Regions from separate parts of the Mesorhizobium sp. M0159 genome, predicted to be linked through region 1. Evidence: riboswitches for the same ligand, from Rfam matches in the RefSeq annotation. Region 1 holds a riboswitch; the other holds the start of a gene.
What was found. A riboswitch is a leader RNA that binds a small molecule or an ion and turns the genes downstream of it on or off. The one in region 1 is predicted to bind S-adenosylmethionine.
Positions count from the first base shown of each region.

Region 2: another riboswitch for S-adenosylmethionine. It lies ahead of metX (homoserine O-acetyltransferase MetX); the one in region 1 lies ahead of NKJ32_RS04780 (O-succinylhomoserine sulfhydrylase).

Region 1 covers NZ_JAMYTF010000003.1:243,198-248,633, reverse strand. Annotated here, with positions in the region: gene araD1 (AraD1 family protein) at 1-521, shown strand, start outside; gene NKJ32_RS04790 (hypothetical protein) at 549-1,079, shown strand; gene NKJ32_RS04785 (2'-deoxycytidine 5'-triphosphate deaminase) at 1,017-2,111, opposite strand; SAM riboswitch at 2,247-2,324, shown strand; gene NKJ32_RS04780 (O-succinylhomoserine sulfhydrylase) at 2,395-3,585, shown strand; gene NKJ32_RS04775 (glycosyltransferase) at 3,622-4,776, opposite strand; gene apaG (Co2+/Mg2+ efflux facilitator ApaG/CorD) at 5,003-5,395, shown strand; gene NKJ32_RS04765 (Hsp33 family molecular chaperone) at 5,402-5,436, opposite strand, start outside.
Region 2 covers NZ_JAMYTF010000009.1:93,714-99,149, reverse strand. Annotated here, with positions in the region: gene NKJ32_RS12505 (DUF1330 domain-containing protein) at 143-463, shown strand; gene NKJ32_RS12500 (hypothetical protein) at 549-896, opposite strand; gene metW (methionine biosynthesis protein MetW) at 1,027-1,641, opposite strand; gene metX (homoserine O-acetyltransferase MetX) at 1,757-2,926, opposite strand; SAM riboswitch at 3,003-3,080, opposite strand; gene hisC (histidinol-phosphate transaminase) at 3,220-4,329, shown strand; gene NKJ32_RS12480 (prephenate/arogenate dehydrogenase family protein) at 4,336-5,271, shown strand; gene NKJ32_RS12475 (DUF2125 domain-containing protein) at 5,406-5,436, opposite strand, start outside.

The DNA of each region.
Region 1 (5,436 bases):
CGCCGGCCTTCGCCCAGGATGCCGGCGAGGAGCCGGAAATCGCCGGGATCTATGTGATCGGCGACGACGGCGCCCCGTTCCGTGTCGGCTTCACCCTGTCGAACGAGTTTTCCGACCACGTCACCGAGCGTGTGAACTATCTCTTCCTCGCCCATTCCAAGCTGCGCAACGCTTCGTTCGGCCCGGAGATCCTGATCGGCGACCTGCCGTCCGATATCCGCGGCGCTTCACGCATCCTGCGCGACGGCAAGCTACTTTGGGAAAAGCCGTTCCTGTCGGGCGAGGCGAACATGTCGCACACCATTGGCAATCTCGAGCATCATCACTTCAAATACTCGGCCTTCCGCCAGCCGGGTGACGTGCATGTACACATGTTCGGCACGGCGACGCTGTCCTTCGCCGACGGCATCAGGACCGAGGCCGGCGACGTATTCGAAATCGAGGCGCAGGATTTCGGCCTGCCGCTGCGCAACCCGCTTGAAATCGAGCAGCCGGTGAAGGTGGCGGTGAAGGCGTTGTAAACTGGTGACAGAATTCAGGAGCGAAAAATGAACGGCCTGCGGATTGGCACTGTGTCCGTAAGTTTAGTCCTGTTCCTCGCCTATTTCTCCCCGGCGGCTTACAGCGCCGGACAATGCAGCGCAAAATCCTATCGCGAAGCCCGGATGTCGATGACTAACCGGCTTCTGGCCACCGGCTATTCGAAATCGCAAGTGAGCTTTCTGATGCGCAACGCGGATCGCATGACGTCCGCACTCCGCGCTGACAGACTGAACGACAATGGCAGAGCCTGCGGTATCGACTCCGCCAGAGCCCATGTGCTGGGATGTCTCGGCAAGCAGTTGTTCCCCTTGCAGTCCAGCTCAAGCGCCTCACTTGACGACGAGAAGCAAACCAGAGGATTTGGGGGAAGAAGCGATTGGCAGTGCGAGAACTGCTCTTTGTCGGTCAGTTTCATGGCTGCCTTGGCGCCGCGAAAGAATATCTGTTTCGCAGCTGACGTCTTGCGACCAAGCTCAGCGCGCGGTGCGGAAATGCTTGGACAGTTTCAGGCCCTGCGCCTGATAGTTCGAGCCTAGATCTGTGCCGTAGAGCGCCTGCGGCCGTTTCAGCATGTGCTCGTAGACCAGCCGTCCGACGATCTGGCCGTGGTCGAGGATGAACGGCACTTCGTGGCTACGCACCTCGAGCACCGCCCGGCTGCCGGTGCCGCCCGACGCCGAATGGCCGAAACCCGGGTCGAAGAAACCGGCATAATGGACGCGGAACTCGCCGACCAGCGGGTCGAAAGGCGTCATTTCGGCGGCGTAGAGTGGCGGCACATGCACCGCCTCGCGCGACACCAGAATATAGAATTCGTCCGGATCGAGCACCAGCTCGCCGGCACCGCTCTTGTAGAGCGGCTCCCAGAAATCGACCACATCCTGCGCGGCGCGCTTGTCGACGTCGACCAGGCCGGTGTGGTGCTTGCCGCGATAGCCGACCAGCCCGTCCTTGTCGCCGTCGAGATCGATCGACAGCGCGATGCCGCCGCCTGAGATGTTGGGCGGTTCGGTGGCGACCAGCATCTCGGCGCGGTGCAACTCGTGCAGCTCGCTTTCCGACAAGAGCGCATTGCCGGTGCGGAACCTGATCTGCGACAGCCGCGAGCCGGTCCGCACGACGATCGGGAAAGTGCGCGGGCTGACCTCCAGATAGAGCGGGCCTTCATAGCCGGCGGCGATCTTGTCGAACTCGTGGCCACGGTCGGTCATTACCCGGGTGAAGATATCGAGCCGTCCGGTCGAGCTTTTCGGGTTGGCGGAGGCGGAAATGTGCGCGGGCAGCGCCAGGCTTTCGAGCAGCGGCACGATGTAGACGCAGCCGGTTTCCAGCACGGCACCTTCGGCGAGGTTGATCTCGTGCAGCTTCAGCCGGTCGAGCTTGTCGACAACCCTGTGGTCCGGGCCGGGCAAGAAGGAAGCACGCACCCGCCAGGCCTTGTCGCCGAGCCTGAGGTCAAGGCTGGCCGGCTGGATCTGATCGGCATCGAGCGTGCGCGGCGATTTCAGCGCGCCCGTCTGGAACAGCGTGGAAATATCCTGATCGGGAAGAATGCCTGTCTGCCGCAAGGGTCTGGCTCCGTTCGAACGCCGGGCGAGGTCTTGTTCTGTCGCAGGTCCGACCGTGGACGCCTTTGGCACCTGCTTGGTACAACCCTCTTAATCATGCCGGCAATTGACGCAAGCGTGGCGCGGGTCTAAAGCTCGTTATCCCGTGGTGATTTGGCCGGTCGGCTTGCAGCCACGTTAAACAAGTCGCTAAAGGACCGTCGGGCCGCAAGGCCATATGGACCGGTTGCGACTTTCGCGACCGGTTTTTTGTTGTTTGGACCAATTTTGGTGTTTGGATGGAATGATGACCAAGAAGCGCGACTGGAAGCCTCAGACCGCACTCGTGCATGCCGGGACGCTGCGTTCCGGCTTCGGCGAGACCTCCGAGGCGATGTATCTCACCCAAGGCTATGTCTACGAGACGGCGCAAGCGGCGGAGGCCCGCTTCAAGGGCGAGGAGCCGGGCTTCATCTATTCGCGCTATGCCAATCCGACGGTCGACATGTTTGAGAAACGCATGTGCGCGCTGGAAGGAGCCGAGGACGCGCGCGCCACGGCATCCGGCATGGCGGCGGTGACGGCAGCACTGCTGTGCAGCGCCAAGGCGGGCGACCATATCGTGGCGGCGCGCGCGCTGTTCGGCTCCTGCCGCTGGGTGGTCGAGACGCTGGCGCCGAAATACGGCATTGAGGCAACGCTGGTCGACGGCACCGACATCGCCAATTGGGAAAAGGCGGTCAAGCCCAACACCAAACTGTTTTTCCTGGAAAGCCCTACCAATCCAACGCTGGAGGTAGTCGACATTGCCGCCGTCGCGGCACTTGCCAATTCGATCGGCGCCAGGCTGATCGTCGACAATGTCTTCGCTACGCCCTTGCAGCAGAAACCCCTGCAGCTCGGCGCCCACATCGTCGTCTATTCGGCCACGAAGCATATTGACGGCCAGGGGCGCTGTCTTGGCGGCATCGTTCTGTCGGACAAGAAATGGATCGACGAGAACCTGCATGACTATTTCCGCCACACCGGCCCAAGCCTCTCGCCCTTCAATGCCTGGACGCTGCTGAAAGGCCTGGAGACGCTGCCGCTACGCGTACGCCAGCAGACGGAAAGTGCCGGCCGCATCGCGGATTTCCTGGCCGAGCGCCCGCAAATCGCCCGCGTCATCTATCCCGGCCGCGCCGACCACCCGCAAGCGGCCGTGATCCAGAAGCAGATGTCGGGCGGCTCGACGCTGATTTGCCTCGATGTGAAGGGCGGCAAGCAGGCGGCCTTTGCCTTCCAGAACGCACTCGACGTCGTGCTGATTTCCAACAATCTCGGCGACGCCAAGAGCCTGATCACCCATCCGGCGACGACGACGCACAAGAACTTGACCGATGAGGCCCGCGCCGAGCTCGGCATCGGACCGGGAACGCTCAGGCTGTCAGTTGGCCTTGAGGACGCCGACGACCTGCTCGAAGACATCGAGCAGGCACTGAGAGTTGCCGGATAAGGGCTGGCCGAACAGAGGCGAGCGGGGACGCGCCGATCAGGCGCCGGACGGGGTCTCTTCCAGCTCCGCGACGGCCTTGGTCTGGATAGTCATCACATTGCCGCGCCAGTCGACGGCGCCGCTCAGCCATCCGCGCGCCCAAATGGCGGGAAGCATCAGGTCTCGCGCCATCATCGCCAGGATGGTGCGCAGCGACAGGTGCCATCCCTTGGCCGAGGCCAAGGCGCATTCCGGCAGGTAGGCCGCGACCAGCACGGCGATGGCGGTTGCCGGCAGGCTGACGCCGGCGTCAGCCGCCGCGATCAGCGCAAGCACCAGCGGCGGCGCTGCGCCGATCAGGATCTCGGGGGCGAAGAACAGCGCGAAGGTGACGCGGCGCAGCCGCGCCCAGCGCGCCTGCCGCGACCAGATCTCGCCAAACGTGCGCCGGCCGAGCGGCTGTTCGAAGGGCGAGGCGACAAGATTGACCCGCAGTCCGAACCCGTTGACCAGCTTGGTCGCGGCGGCGTCTTCGGCGATCTCGGCAGCAAGCGCGCAGATGCCGCCATTGGCGTCGAGCATCGGCTTATTCCACAACATGCTCTTGCCCTGCGCGAAGCCGAGGCCGAGCGCCTCTCCGGCGTACTGCCAGCGTGCCTGCAGCGTGTTGAGAAAGGCGCATTCGACCTCCCCCCAGAAGCCGTCCGGCCGCGAGCCGATCGGCGTCGAGCAGACGAGGCCGGTGTCGTGCCGCCACGCCGCCATCAGGTGCTGGACGTAGTCGCTCGGCATAAGCACGTTGGAATCGGCAAGGATGACCCAGCTATAATGCGCCGCTTCCCAACCCTTCACGCAATTGTTGAGTTTTGGATTGCCGCTGATGCGGTCGTCACCGACTAGAAGACGGGCGCGAATAGCTGGAAAGCGCGCCATTGCGGCGGTGATCGGCTTGACCACCGGGTCGTCGGCATGGGCAACGCAGAAGATGAGTTCGTAGCGCGGCCAGTCGAGTGAGAAGGCGCGCTCCAGCGTCTCTTCGGCAAACGGCTCGACGCCGCGCGCCGGGATGACGATCGATACCGGCGGCGCGTTGGCCGCGGGCGGTGCGATCCTGCCTGGTCGCTTCAGCTTCAGCGAAGCTAACAGGATGCTGGCGAGATTTGAAAGAAGGAGGGCTATGGAAAGGAGGGCGGCTGCGAATGTCGGTTCCATCGAGATCTGGTCACTCCAGAAGTGCCGGCCGCATGACGGCCGTTTTCAACAATTCGACAGAACGCTGAGTCGCCCGGCACAAGCCTGCACACCATCATTGTCATGTGTCACTTAAATGACATTGTTTTTCGGCACCTGCGCTCGAGTCGGGCAAGGAGATGACGCGCATCGTTGATCAAACTGCGCTGAGCGTCGAAGTTCCATCTACATTGCTTTGGAGCAGTTTATGTACAGCGCCGTCACCCGCAACATCGAAGTGCAGGTCAGGCCGTTCTATCTGGAGGATCACTCCGACCCGCCGCAAAACCGCTATGTCTGGGGATATCAGGTGACCATCGACAATCAGTCGGATGAGTTCGTGCAGCTTCTGTCGCGCTACTGGCACATTACCGACGGCACCGGCAAGGTCGAGGAAGTGCGCGGCCCCGGGGTCGTCGGCGAGCAACCCGGACTCAACCCCGGCGACAGCTATCAGTATACGTCTGGATGCCCGCTCTCGACGCCGTCCGGCATCATGGTCGGGCACTACACCATGCGCAACAAGCGGGGCGAGACGTTCGACGTCGCCATCCCCGCCTTCTCGCTCGACTTGCCGGGAATGCGGCGCACCGTCAATTGACGGCCGTCATCCGGCCGCTGCAAACTCCGCCGGGTCGAAGT
Region 2 (5,436 bases), on a different contig from region 1:
AATATCTTTCAGGTGACGGCAGCCGCGCGTCGCTTTTGTATTCAGTGTCATTACCTCTGGGGTAATCGACCAGCGCACTACGTCTCGGCAAAATGCTCCCATCAAGCCGGTTGTCCGGCCTTCGACCACAAGGAGACACGCCATGACCGCCTACGCCGTCGCCCATATGCGCCAGGTCACGCCGGGGCCGCAGATCGTCGAGTACCTGCACAAGATCGATGCCACGCTGGAACCGTTTGGCGGCCGCTTCGTGGTGCACGGAGGCGAGGTGGAAATCGTTGAAAACACCTGGCCGGGCTATCTCATAGTCATCGAGTTTCCCAACCGGCAGCAGGCACGTGCATGGTACGACTCGCCCGCCTATCAGGAGATATTGCCGCTGCGCACCGGCAATTCCCAGTCCGACGTGGTCTTCGTCGACGGCGTCCAGCACCCCCACAAGGCCACGGACGTGCTTGAATAGGGGGAATGATCGGGTACAACCGGCGTCTATGGTGCCGCCATCTATCTGGCGGCACCGAATTTGGATCGCGTCTGCATCGGCAGCTTCACCGCCCCTGCAGCACCTTGATCGCGTTGGACATGTCGCCATGCGACAATGCAGCCAGGTAATCCGAGTAGTTGATCCTCCCGTTCGCGAAGCCGTTCATCAATCGCGTGCAGAACGTGTGTTCCAATCCGGCATCCGGGACGTTCATGAGCGCGGCGAGGTTTGCCCTTTCAACCTTGCCGAACCGCATCTTGAATTTGGTCATGCACCGCTGGATCGCCTGCCGTTTCAGCGCCGGGCTGCCGCTCAACGCGACTTGTCCATTCTGGAAATCGGTCTTCGACGTCGTGCATCCGGAAATCAAAGTGGCCGACATCAAAGCTGTTGCTAATACTAACGTCTTCATTGCTTCCCCCAAACCAACCCGTTTGAGACCTGTTAAAGCAACAAAGAATGCCGGGCAACTTCATTGGATTGAAAATTGAAAATATGGTTTCTTGCGCAGGTCTGAGGTTCGTTGCTTCTGCCTGTCAAACCTATCGTTTCAGCAGGAATACCGCTTGCTGGCCGAAAAAGTTCCAGAACCACCAAGGCATGGAGAAGCCGATCCGCTGGCCGTTGGCGTCGAGCGCGGTTGCCTTTTCCACCGTCGCGCCAAGCTCGTCGCACAGATTGACGAAGTCGCGAATGGTGCAGAAATGGATGTTGGGCGTGTCGTACCAGGAATAGGGCAGGTCCTTGGTCACCGGCATGCGGCCGTTGAAGAGCAGCGAAAGGCGCACCCGCCAGTGGCCGAAATTCGGGAATGAGACGATGGCGCGGTTGCCGATCCGGAGCAGTTCGTCGAGCACCAGCTTCGGATTGCGGGTCGCCTGCAAGGTCTGCGACAGAACGACGAAGTCGAAACCCTTGTCGGGATAGAATTGGAGATCCTTGTCGGCATCGCCTTGAATAACCGACAGGCCGCGCGCCACGCATTCGTTGACGCCGCGCTGCGACAGTTCCAGGCCGCGACCGTCGACCTTCTTGGTCGCCTGCAGCAATTCGAGCAGCAGGCCGTCGCCGGAACCGACATCCAGCACCCGCGACTGCGGCGGGATGAGATCGGCGACGACTTCGAGGTCGACGCGCTGGGCGCGGTTGACGCTCATGCGTTCGCCTCTTGCCTGACGCATGACCCTGATCCGAAAAGCCTGCAACTTTTCGGGGTCATGCGCTGATGCCTGGCACATGGTCCTGATCCGAACAATCCGCAACTTTTCGGGGTCATGCGCCGAGCCCTCTCGCCCGCGCGGCCGAGGCGATGAAGCCCTTGATGGCGGCGAACAGTTCCGGTTCGTCGAGCAGGAAGGCGTCGTGGCCGCGGTCGGTCTCGATCTCGACGAACGAGACCGAAGCGCCGGCCGCGTTCAGCGCGTGCACGACCGAGCGGCTCTCCTCGGTCGGGAACAGCCAGTCGCTGGTGAACGAAACCAGGCAGAAGCGCGTCTTGGTGCCGGCGAAGGCATCGGCCAACCGGCCGCCATGGTCGGCGGCGAGATCGAAATAGTCCATCGCCCGGGTCATGTAGAGATAGGAGTTGGCATCGAAGCGATCGACGAAGGTCATGCCCTGATGGCGCAGATAGCTCTCGATCTGGAAGTCGGCATCGAAACCGAAGGTCAGGGCTTCGCGGTCCTGCAGGTTGCGGCCGAACTTGCGGTGCAGCGCTGCTTCCGACAGATAGGTGATGTGGGCGGCCATGCGCGCCACCGCCAGCCCCTTTTCCGGCCGCTTGCTGTGCTCGAAATACTTGCCGCCATGCCAGTCCGGGTCGGCCATCACCGCCTGCCTGCCGACCTCGTGGAAAGCGATGTTCTGCGAGGAATGGCGGGCGCCGGTGGCGATCGGCAGCGCCGAGAAGACGCGCTCCGGATAGCTGGAGGCCCATTGCAGCACCTGCATGCCGCCCATCGAGCCGCCAAGCACGCTGAACAGCTGTTCGATGCCGAAATGCTCGACCAGCATCAGCTGCGCCCGCACCATGTCGCGGATGGTGATGATCGGCAGGTCGAGCCCGTAGGGCTTGGCGGTGGCGGGATTGGTCGAGGCGGGGCCGGTGGAGCCGAGACAGCCGCCGATGACGTTTGACGAGATGACGAAGAAACGGTCGGTATCGATGATCTTGCCGGGACCGATCAGCACTTCCCACCAGCCCGGCTTGCCGGTCACCGGATTGGTGTTGGCGACATGCTGGTCGCCGGTCAGCGCATGGCAGACGAGGATGGCGTTGGAGCGCGCGTCGTTGAGCGTGCCATAGGTCTGGTAGGCGATCTGGAACGGCGACAGCAGCGTGCCGGCGTCGAGCTTGAGCGGCTTGTCGGCGCCGAAACGCAACACCGGGCTCGACGGCTGGTCGGCCTCGTTGTTGGTTTTTCGCGCGCGCAAAGCGACCATCACATCTCCTTGCCCGGCCTTCAGTTGTCCACCGGTCTGGGCAACAAAAAACCGGCCATGCCTTCGCAAAGCCGGTTACAAGATGCAAACGGCCCTTTAGCAAGTTGTTTAACGTGGCTGCAAGCCGACCGGCCAAATCACCACGGAACTGTAGCCGTTCTTCTATGACTCGCGCATGGCTTCGTCAACGGCAAGTTCTTGATCCCGAATTGCCGGCCCCTCGACATTCCGGGCCACGGCTTGTATTTCCGCTGCGGCTTCCGGATGGAGGCACTCTCGACGGATTTCATGAAATGAGCCAGACACCGGATCAGACACGTCCAAGGCCCCGCGCCGGCATCATGGACATCGAAGCCTATGTGCCCGGCAAGAGCGCGGCGCCTGAAGGTGTCGCCAAGGTCCATAAATTGTCGGCGAACGAGAACCCGCTCGGTCCTTCGCCAAAGGCGATAGAGGCCGCGCGCGCGGTCGCCGACAAGCTCGCGGTCTATCCCGACGGCAGCGCCAGGCGCCTGAGGGAAGCGATCGCCGAGGTGCACGGGCTCAACCCGGCGAACATCGTCTGCTCCAACGGCTCCGACGAGATTCTGGGCCTGCTGGCGCAGACCTACCTCGCGCCCGGCGACGAAGCCATCATCACCGAACACGGCTTCATGGTCTACAAGATCTACATACAGTCGGCCGGTGCCGTCCCGGTGACGGTCAAGGAGACCGATGAACGCGCCGATATCGATGCGATCCTCGCCGCGGTGACGCCGCGCACCAGGATCATCTTCCTTGCCAATCCAAACAATCCAACCGGCACCTACGTGCCGTTCCAGGAGGTCCGCCGCCTGCATGCCGGCCTGCCGCGAAACGTGCTTCTGGTGCTGGATGCAGCTTACGCCGAATATGTCCGGCGCAACGATTATGAAGCCGGCGTCGAGTTGGTGGGCAGCGCGGAAAACGTGGTCATGACCCGCACTTTCTCCAAATTGGGCCTGGGCGGGGCGCGGATCGGCTGGATGTATGCGCCAATGCACGTCATCGACGCGATCAACCGCGTGCGGGGACCCTTCAACGTCAATGCGACGGCAATCGAGGCCGGCATCGCGGCGATCCGCGACCGTGCCCACATCGAACGCAGCGTCGCGCACAACGAGACCTGGCTGGCCTGGCTGAGCGAGCAATTAAGCGGGCTCGGGCTGCGGGTGACGCCGAGCGTCGGCAATTTCATCCTCATCCACTTTCCCGAGGACAAAAAGCATTCGGCGGCGGCCGCCGACGACTACCTCAGTGCGCGCGGCTACATATTGCGGCGCGTTTCCGGCTACGGTTTTCCGAACGCGCTGCGCATGAGCATCGGCACCGAAGAGGCCAATCGCGGCGTTGTCGCAGCACTCGCGACATTCCTGAAAAGCTAGAACACCATGACCTCACCGATGTTCGAAAAGATCGCGCTGGTCGGCATCGGCCTGATCGGCTCGTCGCTGGCCCGCGTCATCCGCCGCGAGGGACTCGCCGGCCAAGTCGCGATTTCGACGCGCAGCGACGCGACGCTGGCACGGGCGAGCCAACTCGGCCTTGGCGACACCTATACGACGGATGCGAAAGAGGCGGTTCGCGATGCTGATCTGGTTATCGTTTCGGTGCCGGTCGGCTCTTCAGGCACGGTCGCCGCGGAGATCGCGCCGGCGCTGAAGAAGGGCGCCATCCTCACCGATGTCGGCTCGACCAAGGCATCGGTGATCGCGCAGATGCAGCCGCATGTGCCTGATGGCGTGCACTTCATCCCCGGCCATCCTTTGGCCGGCACCGAAAAATCGGGACCGGACGCCGGTTTTGCCGAACTGTTCGAGAACCGCTGGTGCATTTTCACGCCTCTGCCCGGTACCGATCCCGCAGCACTGGAAAAGCTCTCGGAATTCTGGCGCCGCTGCGGCTCCAACATCGACACGATGGACCCGCAGCATCACGACATGACGCTGGCCATCGTTTCGCACCTGCCGCATATCATCGCTTACAACATCGTCGGTACCGCCGACGATCTGGAGTCGGTGACCAAGTCCGAGGTCATCAAATACTCGGCTTCCGGCTTTCGCGACTTCACCCGTCTCGCGGCGTCCGACCCGACCATGTGGCGCGACGTCTGCCTGCACAACAAGGACGCCATTCTCGAAATGCTGGCGCGGTTTTCCGAGGATCTGTCCTCGCTGCAGCGGGCGATCCGCTGGGGCGACGGCGAAAAACTGTTCGACCTGTTCACCCGCACCCGCGCCGTCCGCCGCTCGATCATCGAGGCCGGCCAGGATATCGACGTACCGGATTTCGGTCGCCAGGCAGTCGAACACCCGCCGAGGGGATAAGCCGCGGCAGGCCGATCGCAGGCCAGCCTGGCTTACAGCGGTTCATCGTTTCACAGAAACGCCGAACCGCTCTATCTCTTTGTTTTTGCGCAATTCCGGACGGAAAACCGTTTCACACTTTTCCTGGAGTTGCTCTAGTCGAGCGGCTTGATCTTGCCGAGCGGG